Regions from separate parts of the Brevibacterium sp. LE-L genome, predicted to be linked through region 1. Evidence: predicted binding sites of a transcription regulator. Region 1 holds the regulator's gene; each other region holds the start of a gene.
What was found. Region 1 encodes HspR, which represses chaperone genes until heat shock. Its sites were predicted from a motif close to AAGTTGAGTCNNNNNGACTCAACTT; they were not measured.

Region 2: clpB (ATP-dependent chaperone ClpB) is a predicted target of HspR. The motif match lies at 2,532-2,556, and genes of this name have one in related genera.
Region 3: ACQE2J_RS10375 (Hsp20/alpha crystallin family protein) is a predicted target of HspR. The motif match lies at 1,810-1,834, and genes of this name have one in related genera.

What each region holds. Positions count from the first base shown of each region.
Region 1 is NZ_CP189759.1:609,199-613,379, reverse strand. Features, by position in the region: gene ACQE2J_RS02695 (LPXTG cell wall anchor domain-containing protein) at 1-120, shown strand, start outside; gene ACQE2J_RS02690 (DUF1206 domain-containing protein) at 243-1,118, opposite strand; gene ACQE2J_RS02685 (heat shock protein transcriptional repressor HspR) at 1,193-1,633, opposite strand; gene ACQE2J_RS02680 (DnaJ C-terminal domain-containing protein) at 1,648-2,667, opposite strand; gene ACQE2J_RS02675 (nucleotide exchange factor GrpE) at 2,847-3,530, opposite strand; gene dnaK (molecular chaperone DnaK) at 3,530-4,181, opposite strand, start outside.
Region 2 is NZ_CP189759.1:485,686-489,866, reverse strand. Features, by position in the region: gene ACQE2J_RS02150 (enoyl-CoA hydratase) at 1-770, opposite strand, end outside; gene ACQE2J_RS02145 (Na+/H+ antiporter) at 886-2,463, shown strand; gene clpB (ATP-dependent chaperone ClpB) at 2,617-4,181, shown strand, end outside.
Region 3 is NZ_CP189759.1:2,323,754-2,327,934, reverse strand. Features, by position in the region: gene ACQE2J_RS10385 (aminotransferase class I/II-fold pyridoxal phosphate-dependent enzyme) at 1-317, opposite strand, end outside; gene ACQE2J_RS10380 (class I SAM-dependent methyltransferase) at 472-1,206, shown strand; gene ACQE2J_RS10375 (Hsp20/alpha crystallin family protein) at 1,301-1,786, opposite strand; gene ACQE2J_RS10370 (ferritin) at 2,082-2,597, opposite strand; gene ACQE2J_RS10365 (amidase) at 2,735-4,168, opposite strand; gene ACQE2J_RS10360 (amidohydrolase) at 4,173-4,181, opposite strand, start outside.

The sequences.
Region 1 (4,181 bases):
CGCACCGGTACCGAGCTGACCGGCCTCGTCGGCGGTGCAGGTCTCCTCCTCATCGGTGGAGTCGCAGTCGCACTGACCATGCGCCGCAAGAAGGTCGCCCAGGATCCCGCTGAGATCTGATAGCGACGAACTGCGAACAATCGCCCGAACTCGACTGAGCTGGGCGTGAGACAAAGAAGAGCGCGAACCCGACCGGGTTCGCGCTCTTCTTGTAGTCGTCAGAAGGGGAGGCAGCAGACAGCTCACTTCATGCGGTCGTACCTCGAGCGCAGAGCGAGGAAGGCTCCGTAGAGGATCAGACCGAGCCCCACGGCCAGCAGCAGGCACGGCCCGAAGGGCTGGTCGCGCATCCCCTTGAGCGCACCGTCGATTCCAGTGAACTCCTCCGGATCACCGGTGGCCGCCGAGGCCGCAACGAGGATGCCCACCGACAGCAGCGTCACACCTTTGCCCAGATAACCGACGACGCCGGTGAATCCGACCAGGAAACGAGTGATCGTGCTGCGCGGCCGACGCAGCTCCTCTTTCCACTTCCGTCGCAGTCCGTTGATACTGAACACGATGCCGATGATCGCAATCACGGCGCCGACGGCCATGAGGACATACAGTCCACCCGGTGCTTTCGCCACGGTCGTCGAGTCCTGTGAGCTCGTCTTGCCCGAGTCCGCTCCCCCTCCGAAGACGAACTGGGAAAAGGTCGCGGCAACCACCACATAGGCAACGGCAGAAGCGACCATTGTGAAGAAGTCGATCCACTGCTTCCTCCCCTGCTTCTGCTGCGGGTCTCGAGTGCCTGCGCCACGCAGCGATGCCGAGCCGAAGAACGCATTGACCAGACACCACAACGCCATCAGCGCACAGCCGAGGAAGCAGATGACGATCAGCACCATGCCGAACGGCTGTGAAGCGATCTGGCCGACGGCCCCGGCCTGATCGGCGTCTCCCCCGCCCTGACCGAGCCCGATCGTTATAGCAGTCGCACCGAGGATGGCATGGACCAATCCGTTGGCAAGGAAGCCGGCACGAGCCACCCGCTCGAACCAGCGGCTGTCAGCGGCTTCCTGGGCCGCCGTATCAGCGCTGTCGGCGACCTGACGGACCTTCTCTTTCTCGTTCACAGAGATCAGTGTCGCAGTTCTCAGTGTCGCAGCGTCTCTGTGTGTCGTCGTGTCCCTGTCCGGCTGCCGCCGGCTCAGCCGCGTCGATACCGGTTGTACAGCACCAGAGCACCCGGTTCGGGGCGGCCCCGCGGGCGACGCCCCCGCGAGATCGAGACGACATCTCCACCCACCGTGCCGGCGGCGAAGACGCGAGCCTCGCGTTCCTGCGCCGTCATCCGCGAACGGACCTCGGCCTCGAGCTCCTCATTGCGGTGTTTGAGAGCATCGACCTGATTCTGCAGATCGATGATCTTCTTGATCCCGACGAGATTGACTCCCTCGTCCTGGGACAGCTGCTGGATCAGTCGCAGCTTGGCGATGTCCTGACCCGAGTAGCGCCGCCCGCGGCCCGCGGTGCGTTCCGGAGTGACGAGGCCCAAGCGGTCATACTGCCGCAGTGTCTGCGGGTGCATCCCCGCCAGATCCGCGGCCACCGAGATGACATACACCGCAGCACTCGATGAAATGTGCATTGTGATTCACCACCTCAACTGGCCTTAGCCCGATCCAGCAGGCCAGCCCGAGGATCCTCGCCCTCGGTGGCGGCCTTGAACGTTTCGACAGCCGCCTTGGCCTCATCGGACAGATTCTTCGGCGCCACGATCTCGACCGTCGCGAGGAGATCGCCGGTGCCCTTCTTCGTCTTCACGCCCTTGCCGCGCACACGCAGGGTTCGGCCCGAGGGTGTCCCCGGTGCGACCTTGACCTTGACCGGCATCCCGCCCAAAGTTGGCACCTTGACCTCGGCGCCGAGGGTCGCCTCGTCGAAGCTGACCGGCAGATCTATGCGCAGGTTGTCGCCGTCACGGGTGAACACGGGGTGCGGCTTGACGTTCGCCGTGAGGATCACGTCACCGGCCTCGCCGCCGTTCGGGCTGGCTTTGCCCTTGCCGGCCAGGCGGATCTTCTGCCCGTCCTTGACACCGATCGGAGTCCGCACGGTCAGCGGTCTGCCGCCTGGCATGTTCAGCTTCACCGAGGCACCGTCGATCGCTTCGGTGAACGACAGCGTCGTGGTCGACTTGATGTCGCCACCCTTGACCGGGGGCGAGTAGCCCCCACCGAATCCGCCGCCGTAGCCGCCACCGCCGCCGAATCCGCCGAGCAGATCGGCCAGATCCGGAGGCACATCGCCTCCGCCTCCGTATGTCGTGCGGGTCCGGGTGCGTCCGCCACCTCCGAAGAGATCGGAGAATACGTCCTCGAATCCGCCAGCACCGGCACCGCCGGGCCCACCGGATCCGGCGCTGAACCGGGCACCGCCGCCCATAGCGCGGACCTGGTCGTACTGGGCACGCGATTCCTTGTCGGACAGCACCTGGTGGGCCTGCCCGATCTCCTTGAACTTCTCCTCGGCCTTCTCATCACCGGGATTCGCATCCGGGTGATACTTGCGCGCGAGTTTGCGATAGGCCTTCTTGATCTCGGCGTCGGAAGCATCCTTGGAGACGCCGAGGGTTTTGTAGAAGTCCTTGTCGAACCAATCATTCTGAGGTCCGGTATTCACCTGGCACCTCCTTTCCTTCCCATCAATCCTGTCAGCACTGTATTCACTTGTCTCCTCACAATCCGCATCCCCGGGGACGCTGCCCCGAAGATCCGGACCGCCGCCGAGGTGGTCCCCGACCCCGTACGTCAGTGAACTGACGAACGGGACCGGGGGCCGCCTCGGCGATCGTGGTCGTTTCAGTCCTCCGGCTGCTGGACACCGACCCGGGCGGCGCGGATGATGCGCTCCCCGATCCGGTATCCGGGCTGCATGACCAGGAAGATCGTCGGGCTCTCCACCTCGTCCGAGGGTTGCTGCATGAGCGCCTCGTGGACGTTCGGGTCGAACTCCTCGCCGACCTCGCCGTATTGTTCGACGCCGAGCTTCGCCAGCGAGTCGACGAGCTTGTCCACGTGGGTCTCGAAAGGCCCGGTGACATCGCCGTTCTCGCGGGCGAGCTTGACCTCATCGAGCACGGGGATGAGCGCCTCGACGACCTTGATCGTGCCGCCGAGCGCCGCACGTTCGCGTTCGCGTTCGGCACGCATCCGGTAGGCGGCGTACTCAGCGTTGATGCGCTTGAGGTCAGCGAGGTGCGCTGCGGCCTCCGATCCCGGCTCGGGTTCGTCCGCCGGCTCCGTGTCCTCGAGGCCGGAGGCATCGGTGGGGATGTCGACACCGAGGTCGCTGGCATCGGCCGCGGAAGCGGTCTCGGCCTGCTCGGCGTTCGGGTCCGCGGTCGGCTCCTCGCCGGCCTCGGCCGAGGCCGACTGTGCGTCGGCCTCGGGACGGACCTCACCGGTGTTCGGATCGACCCGGCGCTTGTCACTGAAAGTGAAGCCTGGCTCCTCGGACGACTCGTCGTTGCCCTCGGCAGTCATTACTTCTTCTCCTCATCCTCTTCGTCGACAACCTCGGCGTCGACAACGTCGTCATCGGCACCGGACTCGGCGGCACCCTCACCGGCAGCTGCGGCGCCTTCGGCACCACCCTGCTGGTTGTAGATGGCTTCGCCGATCTTCTGCTGGTTTTCCATCAGCTTGTCGTAGGCGGTCTTCACTGCGTCCTCGTCTTCGCCCTTGAGCGCTTCCTTGACAGCGTCGACGTCGCCCTGCATCTCAGTCTTGATCTCTTCAGGGAGTTTGTCGGCATTGTCGGTGAGCAGCTTCTCGGTCTGGTAGGCGAGGTTCTCAGCATTGTTGCGGACATCGGCGGCCTCACGGCGCTTCTTGTCCTCTTCTGCGTGCTCCTCGGCCTCGCGGACCATGCGCTCGATGTCTTCCTCCGGCAGTGCGGAACCGCCGGTGATCGTCATCGACTGCTCGGTGCCGGTGCCCTTGTCGGTGGCCGACACGTGGACGATGCCGTTGGCGTCGATGTCGAAGGCGACCTCGATCTGCGGCACACCACGCGGAGCCGGAGCGATGCCGGTCAGCTCGAAGGTGCCGAGGTTCTTGTTGTCGCGAGTGAACTCGCGCTCACCCTGGAAGACCTGGATCGACACGGAGGGCTGGTTGTCCTCAGCCGTGGTG
Region 2 (4,181 bases), 120 kb from region 1:
TGCTGCCACCGCGGCTCGCGCTTGCTCAGGAAGGCGTCGATCCCTTCCTGAGCATCGGTGCCGACAGCATTGTGTGCCATCACCTGTGACATCCGCGCATACGCCTCGGCCACAGGCAGTTCACGCTGCTCGTAGAACGCGGCCTTGCCTATGGCAACTGTAGCCGACGAGGCGGACGCCACTTTCCGAGCGAGATCCGCCGTGGCGGTCTCGAGGTCGTCATCGGCGACGACGTCGGAGACGAGACCGAAGGCCAGCGCATCCTCGGCGGAGACGAAATCACCGGTCAGCAGCATCCGCATCGCCTGCTTCGCCGGCACCGCGCGGGAGAGGGCGACCATCGGCGTCGAACAGAACAGGCCGATCTTCACTCCCGGAGTCGCAAACCGTGCCGACTCCGCGGCGACCGCCAGGTCGCAGGCGGCCACGAGCTGGCATCCGGCCGCCGTCGCCACCCCCTGAACCTGTGCGATGACCGGCTGCGGAATGGTCTGGATGAGCTGCATGAGACGAGAACAGGCGTCGAAGATCTCCTGCTGCGCTTCAAGATCCGCCCCACGGATCTCCTTGAGATCATGACCGGAGCTGAAGACGTGACCGGCGGAGCCGACGATGACTGCGCGCACATCGGTGCGGCGGCCCACCTCGGCGAGGGTGTCGATGAGGGCTTCCATCACCTCGAGGGACAGGGCGTTGCGTGTGGCCGACCGGTTGATCGTCACGGACGCGACTCCGTCGTCGAGCGGCGCGAATACAATTGACTCGGACATAGCCATATTCTGCCAAAGGTCAGGCTCGCAGCGCGGAATCTGGTCGACCGTTTTCGCTCATCCCCGTCCGCGCGGCCTTCCCGGTGCGGGTCCAGCGGAGTCGAGAGGGACCATCATGACCACTTTGCTGATGATCATCGGATTCGGAGCAGCTACCTCGGTGGTGGTCGGATTGGGGCAGAGACTCAGACTTCCGTGGCCGGCGCTCATGGTCCTCATCGGCATCGCCGGTGCCTTCATCCCCACCTTCGCCGAGGTGGGCATCGACCCCGAACTCGTGCTCCCCCTGTTCCTGCCGCCCCTGCTCTTCGCCGCGGCGCAGAAGACGTCGTGGGCACTGTTCGCGATCCGGTGGCGCACGATCCTCGGCATGTCCGTGGCCCTGGTCGGGGTGACCGTGGCCGCCGTCGCAGGCTCCGCCGTCCTCCTCATCCCCGGCATCACGATCGCCGCGGCCATCGCCCTCGGCGCGATGCTCGCCCCACCGGACCCCGTCGCCGTCGACGCGGTCGCCGGCACCGTGTCGATTCCGCGCCGCATCATGTCGACCCTGCAGAGCGAGGGACTGTTCAACGACGCGGCGTCGCTGGTCATCTTCCAGACCGCGATGGCCGCGGTGCTGGCCGGCACCGAGGTCGACTACGCAGATCTGGCTGTGTCATTCATCGTCTCCGCCACCGTCGCGGTCGCCGTCGGTCTGGTCCTGTCGTTCGCGGCGTGGTGGGTGATGGAGAAGATCGACCACACGGTCGCCCGTTCCTCACTGATGCTCGTCCTGCCCTTCGGCGTCTACCTCGTCGCCGAGCACCTCCACGCCAGCGGCGTGATCGCCGTCGTCGTCGCCGCACTCGAGGTCCGTCGCCGCGACACGGAAGGCAACTCCGCGGCACGCGTCACCCAGAACTCGACCTGGCAGGTCCTCGAGATGCTCATCACCGGCATCGCCTTCGGCCTCATCGGACTCGATCTGCGTCTCATCATCGAATCCGAGCATGCCGATCTCGGGCGGGCGCTGCTCATCGGCGGGCTCATCGCCGTCATCGTCATCGCCGTCCGCTTCATCTGGCTGCTCCTGGGCACTCTCATCGAGCGCAAGCGCCGGGAGATCGACCCCGATGCCGCTCCGCTGAACGTCCGCGATGCCACCCTGATGACCTGGGGCGGGATGCGCGGTCTGGCCACGGTGGCTCTGGCCCTGTCGATTCCCGCGACCACGCAATCCGGGATGCCGTTTCCGGGCCGGTCCTACATCGTCGTCGCTGCGGCCATCGTCCTGCTCGTCACCCTCGTTCTGGCGGGACTGACCTTCCCCGCTGCGGTGGCGGGCCTGGGCATCGACGACGAGGCGGAGAAGGAGCATCAGGCCACGAAGGCGATCGCGATGCGCGCCTACAAGGCGGCGATGCGCGAGATCAGGAACGACGACAGCCTGCCCGACGAGGTGGTCGAACCGCTGCGGGCCAGGTTCAAGCTCCTCCACGACCAGCTCAGCGGAACCACCGATGACCAGGCGAACTCCGAGCAGGTGACCGCGTTCAAGGAACACCGTGAGCAGATGCTGCAGGTGCAGAAGAGGGCGATGCAGACCGCCCGCGCCGAGGTGCTCGCCGCCCGACGTGAACGCGGCACGGATCCGGAGATCGCTGACAAGGTCCTGCGCCGCTTCGACCTCCAGTCCGTGCTCGCGAACTGAGCCGGACGCGTTGGTGTCGGCGATACGGGACGGCGGGCCGCCTCGGCGAGATTCTCGGCTGAAATCCAAGGTTGAGTGGAATAGACTCAACTTTGTTGGTGTTGTCCCATTCGAGAGCTGTGATCAGCACACGATTTCACGAAGGAGTTGCGCATGGACGCACAGATGACAACCAAATCCCGGGAGGCGCTGCAGACTGCGGTCAACGACGTCGTCGCCCGGCACAACAACCAGGTCGAACCGGCGCACCTCGTCGCCGCCCTCCTGTCCCAGCCCGATTCTCTCGCGGCCACCCTGCTGACCAAGGTCGGCGCCGACCCGCGGCGAGTGCTCACCGCCATCGAAGCCGTGATCGGCGGCTTCCCCACGGTCAGCGGTTCTTCAGTCAGCCAGCCGAGCCTGTCTCGGACCGGGCTCGAGATGATGAATCTCGCGCAGGAGGAGATGACCGCACTCGGCGATCAGTTCGTCTCCACCGAGCACCTGCTGCTCGCCGCCGCTGCCGGCCAGGACGGCACCGGCGATGCCCTGCGCTCCAATGGTGCCGGCCGGGACGCGCTGCTCGCAGCTCTGCCCGAACTGCGCGCCGGCAAAAAGGTCACCTCGGAGAACCCCGAGGAGACCATGCAGTCGCTGGAGAAGTTCGGCATCGATCTCACCGCCGTCGCCCGCGAGGGCAAACTCGATCCGGTGATCGGCCGCGACAAGGAAGTGCGTCGCGTCGTTCAGGTGCTCTCCCGCAGGACGAAGAACAACCCCGTCCTCATCGGTGAGCCCGGCGTCGGCAAAACGTCCGTCGTCGAGGGCCTGGCCCAGCGGATCGTGGCCGGAGACGTGCCCGAGTCGCTGCGCGACAAGACGCTCATCAGCCTCGACCTCTCCGCGATGGTCGCCGGCGCGAAGTACCGCGGCGAGTTCGAGGAGCGGTTCAAGGCCGTGCTCGAGGAGATCAAGAACGCCGACGGGCGGATCATCACCTTCATCGACGAACTCCACACGATCGTCGGTGCCGGGGCCGGCGGGGATTCCTCGATGGATGCGGGCAATATGCTCAAACCGATGCTCGCCCGCGGTGAGCTGCGGATGATCGGCGCCACGACGCTCGATGAGTACCGCGAGAACATCGAGAAGGACCCCGCCCTCGAGCGGAGGTTCCAGCAGGTCTTCGTCGGCGAGCCCAGTGTCGAGGACACGATTGCGATCCTCCGCGGACTCAAGGAGCGCTACGAAGCCCACCACAAGGTCTCGATCAACGACGGCGCCCTGGTCGCCGCGGCAACGATGTCGAACCGGTACATCACCGGTCGGCGACTGCCGGACAAGGCCATCGACCTCGTCGACGAGGCGGCATCCCGGCTGCGGATGGAGATCGACTCGGCTCCCGTCGAGATCGATGAGCTCCGGCGCGCCGTCGACCGCCTGAAGATGGAGGACATGGCCCTGTCGAAGGAGACCGACTCCGCGTCCGTCGAACGGCTCAACGCCCTGCGCGCCGATCTCGCCGACAAGGAGGAGGAGCTGCGCGGACTCGAAGCGACCTGGGAATCCCAGCGTGCCGGCCTCAACCGGGTCGGTGAGCTGAAGACGAAGCTCGACGAACTGCGCTCCGCTGCCGACAAGGCTCAGCGCGACACGGACCTCGAGACCGCGTCTCGTCTGCTCTACGGAGAGATCCCCGCTGTGCAGAAGGAGATCGCCGAGGCCGAAGCAGCCGAAGC
Region 3 (4,181 bases), 1.7 Mb from region 1:
GTCAGGGCCTGGGTCATGAACGTCAGCGAGGCATTGCCGCCGGCCAGCAGCTGAGCGGCCGGGACTTTGAGCAGCGGTGCGAAGATCTCGCGCAGTTCGATGAGCCCCTCCGCGCCGCCGTAGTTGCGGGTGTCGACCCCGCTGGGCGTGAACACATCGTCACCGGAGACCATGGTGAGCAGATCGGCTGCGAGATCGAGCTGTGCGGGAGCGGGCTTGCCGCGGGTGATGTCGAGCTTGAGTCCACGGGAAGCGAATTCCTCGTACGCGGCGGACGCCTCATCGAGGCGTGATTGCAGATCGGACGGTGAGGACATGAGGGCTCCTTCGAGCTGGGATCGGGCCGGTGCCTCCATCCTAACGACCCCGCCCGGCGCGGTGGACTATCGACCCAGTTCTGAGCGGCAAGGATAGAGTTGTGCACAGCGGTGACGTCGAGCGCCGAAACCGATGAGTCGAAAGGCGGACACGATGGTGCGACCACGGGCGCGGGCCTCACACGGGCGCGGTTTCGGTGCCCAGGCCGAGATCTACGAGGAGGTCCGTCCCGGCTATCCCGGGTCCGCTGTCGATCTCGCCCTCACCGGCCGGACACACGGCTGGGCCGGTCTGCGGGTGTGCGATCTCGGCGCGGGAACGGGAATTCTCAGCCGAGAGCTGCTCGAACGCGGAAGCGAGGTCACTGCCGTCGACCCCGACACGGTGGCACTCGAGAGCAATCGAGCACCCAGTCGGGTCGGTACGGCCGAAGCGACGGGACTGGAAGCAGGCAGCGTCGACCTCGTCACCGTCGCGCAGGCCTGGCATTGGTTCGACGAGGCGGCCGCGGCCGCCGAGATCGCTCGGATCCTCGTGCCCGGCGGCAGGCTGCTCATCCTCATCAACCAGCTCGACGTGCGCGTCGACTGGGTGCTTCGTCTGAGCCGGATCATGCATGCCGGTGACGTCTACCGTCCGCAGTATCGTCCGCAGCCGGGTGCTGGGCTCGAACTCATCGCCGATCGGCTCGTCGAGTTCACGACCCCACTCGACGTCGACGGCATCGTCGACCTCGCTCGCACCCGCTCCTATTGGCTGCGATCGAACGAAGCGACCCGCACCCGGGTGGAGACGAATCTGCGCGGATACTTCCGCGACGAACATCCGGTCTCAGGCACCGTGGATGTCCCGTACATGTGTCTGGCCTACCTGCTCGAGCTGTCATGAGCGCGGTGCTGTCTGGAAGGGCAGGAGTGTCCGACAACGACGAACGGCAGGCCGCACCCGAGGTGCGGCCCGCCGTGTCGGATCTGCCGGTCGATCAGTCGGCAGAGCCGCCGGTCGCGGTGTCAGCGGCCGGTCCGCCGTCGGTCGATGTCGACTCGACGACCTCGGCGCTGCCGGACGGGGAGGTGTGGGACACGGTGATCTTCCGGGGGCGGGCCTCCTCGGCGACGGGGATCGTCAGGGTGAGCACGCCGTCGCTGTAGTCGGCGCGGATGCGGTCGAGTGCCACGCGGTTGCCGAGCGTGAGCTGGCGCGCGTAGGTGCCGTTCGTCCGTTCCCGGGTCAGCCACTTCACGTCCTTGTCCGCGACCTCGGATTCGCGGCGTGCGCGAACCGTGAGCGTGCGGTCCTCGACATCGACATCGATGCTGCTCGGGTCGACGCCGGGCATGTCGATGCGGGCGATGAAGACCTCGCCGTCGCGGTAGAGATCCATGGGCAGGGTCGTCGAGTTCGGGGTGCGAGTGACCTCGGAGAAGAAGCGGTCGAGGTCACGGATGGGATCGAATCGTGTAGCCATGTGCGTCCTTTCGTTCGGTTGCTCTATTGAGTCAAACACACTCAACTTTGAAATGATTCCGAACTCATGAAACTCACAGTTCTGCGAGTCCGGTTCGGGTGCTGCGTGACCGGCCTGCCGTCACCGTGCTCATCGCTGAGGCGGTCCTTCGCGGAGTCGTTCCTTCCGGTGCGCTGACCAGCGAGCCGAGGGCTCTGGTCTCGTCTCCAGCAACGACGAAGGGCGGCCGATTCACTGGGAATCGACCGCCCTTCGTCACTGCGGGCGCAGCGGGCTCAACCGTCGTGAGGTCTGATCACTCGCCGTCGGCGGTGATGTCGGGGTGACGCGATCCGAGTTCGGAATCGATGCGCAGCACGCCCGATCCGTCCTCGCCGACGCGCTCGAGGCGGCCGATGATCTCGGAGATGCTCGACTCCTCCTCGACCTGCTCGTCGATGAACCAGTGCAGCAGCGGCAGGACGTCGAGGTCGGTTTCGGCCTGAGCGGTGCGGTAGAGGTTGCGGATGGATTCGGAGACCTTCTCCTCATGGGCCAGTGCGGCCTTGAAGAAGTCGATCGGCTGCGAGCCGGAGACCTTCGGAGCAGCGATATCGCCGATCTGAGGAGCGAACCCGCGGTCGAGGCAGTGCTGAGTGAACTTGGCGGCGTGAACCTGCTCTTCCTCGGACTGGGCGCGCATCCAGCGAGTCATTCCGGGGAGGTCGAGGTCGTCGAGCTGAATCGACAGCTGCAGGTAGACCAGCGAGGCCTCGAGTTCGAGGGTGACCTGCTCGTTGAGGACCTTCTGCATGGCGGGGCTCAGGTGCATCTGTTACTCCTTTGCGATTCTCAAGCGGATCGATTCCGCCTGTACAAGAATATAGTGACACCTTTTCTAGAACCGTTCCAGTGTGGAAAGGCTCGGCAAACTCCACGCAGGTTTGCCAAACCTCTGCGCACTCGCCCTCAGAGCCGCGGATGTGAAGCGTGGTGCCCGGTGGCGACTTCGAAGGCGTGGGCGATGCGCAGCAGATCGACATCGGCGCCCGGCCTGGCGACGATCTGCACGCCCACCGGCAGTCCCGAAGCGGAGAAGCCCGCAGGGACGGAGATCGCCGGACAGCCCGTGGCCGAGATGAGGCACAGGGACCGCATCCAGTCGAGGTAGTTCTCCAGCTGCACGCCATTGATCTCGGTCGGGTATTCGATGCCCGCGTCGAAGGGCAGCACCTGAGAGGTTGTGAGCACGAGCACGTCATGGTCGGCGAAGTATCGTTCGACTACGCTGTGCAGACGCGCACGGGCCGCCTCCGCCGAGGCCACCTCGGCGCCGGTGAGATCGAGCCCCATGCGGATGTTCCAGCGGACCGAGGCCTTGATCTGGTCGGGATGGGCCGCAGCCAGCCGCCCCCAGGATCCGACGAAGTCCAGCGCGCGGCGGACACCGAAGACTTCATCGGCGTCGCGCAGGTCGGGAACCGTGTCGTCGACGTCCGCACCGAGATCGGTGAAGACGCCGGCACTGTCAGCAACGATCCGGGCCACCTCCTCGGCGACCGGGAAGAGCCCGCCGAGATCCGGGGAGAACCCGACCCTGACTCCGGTGAGGTCGGGGGAGTGGGAAGCGCCGAGAGCGAACTGAGGAAGGTCGAACACGCTGCCGGGCTCCGGACAGGACCGAGGGCACAGCGGATCGGGGCCGGCGGCCACGGACATGAGCAGAGCGACGTCGGAGACCGTGCGGGCCATGAAGCCGCCCTGAGCCAGCCACGCATACGGATCGGCCGGAGGTATGTGCGGGATGCGACCGTTGCTCGGCCTCATCCCCACGACATTGTTGAACGAGGCCGGGGAGCGCAGCGAACCGCCCATGTCCGAACCGTCGCCGGACGCTTGGATGCCGGCGGCCAGCACCGCTCCCACCCCTCCGGAGGACCCTGAGGCCGACTTCGTCGGATCATAGGGATTCACGGTCGTACCGAACACCGGGTTGAACGTGTGCGAACCGGCGGCGAACTCAGGCACATTCGTCTTGCCCGTCGTTGTGATCCCTGCCCGCTTGAGCCGGGCGATGATGAGCGAGTCGGACTCGGGCACACGGTCGGCCATGAGCGGTGAGCCCCAGGTCGTGCGCATCCCGGCGGTGTCATGCGTGTCCTTGTGCGTCATCGGCACCCCGTGAAGGGCCCCGAGACTCTCCCCGCGCGCCGCAGCCGCATCCGCCGCCTCCGCCTGGATGAGAGCCGCCTCGTCATCGCGGGTGACGACCGCGTTGAGGATCGGATTGACCGCATCGATGCGCTCAAGGTGGGCCTCCAGCGCCTCGCGAGCCGAGATCTCCTTGGCAGCGATCCGGGCGGCGAGCTCTCGGGTCGACCACCACAGGGATTCCTCACTCATCGGATCACCGTCC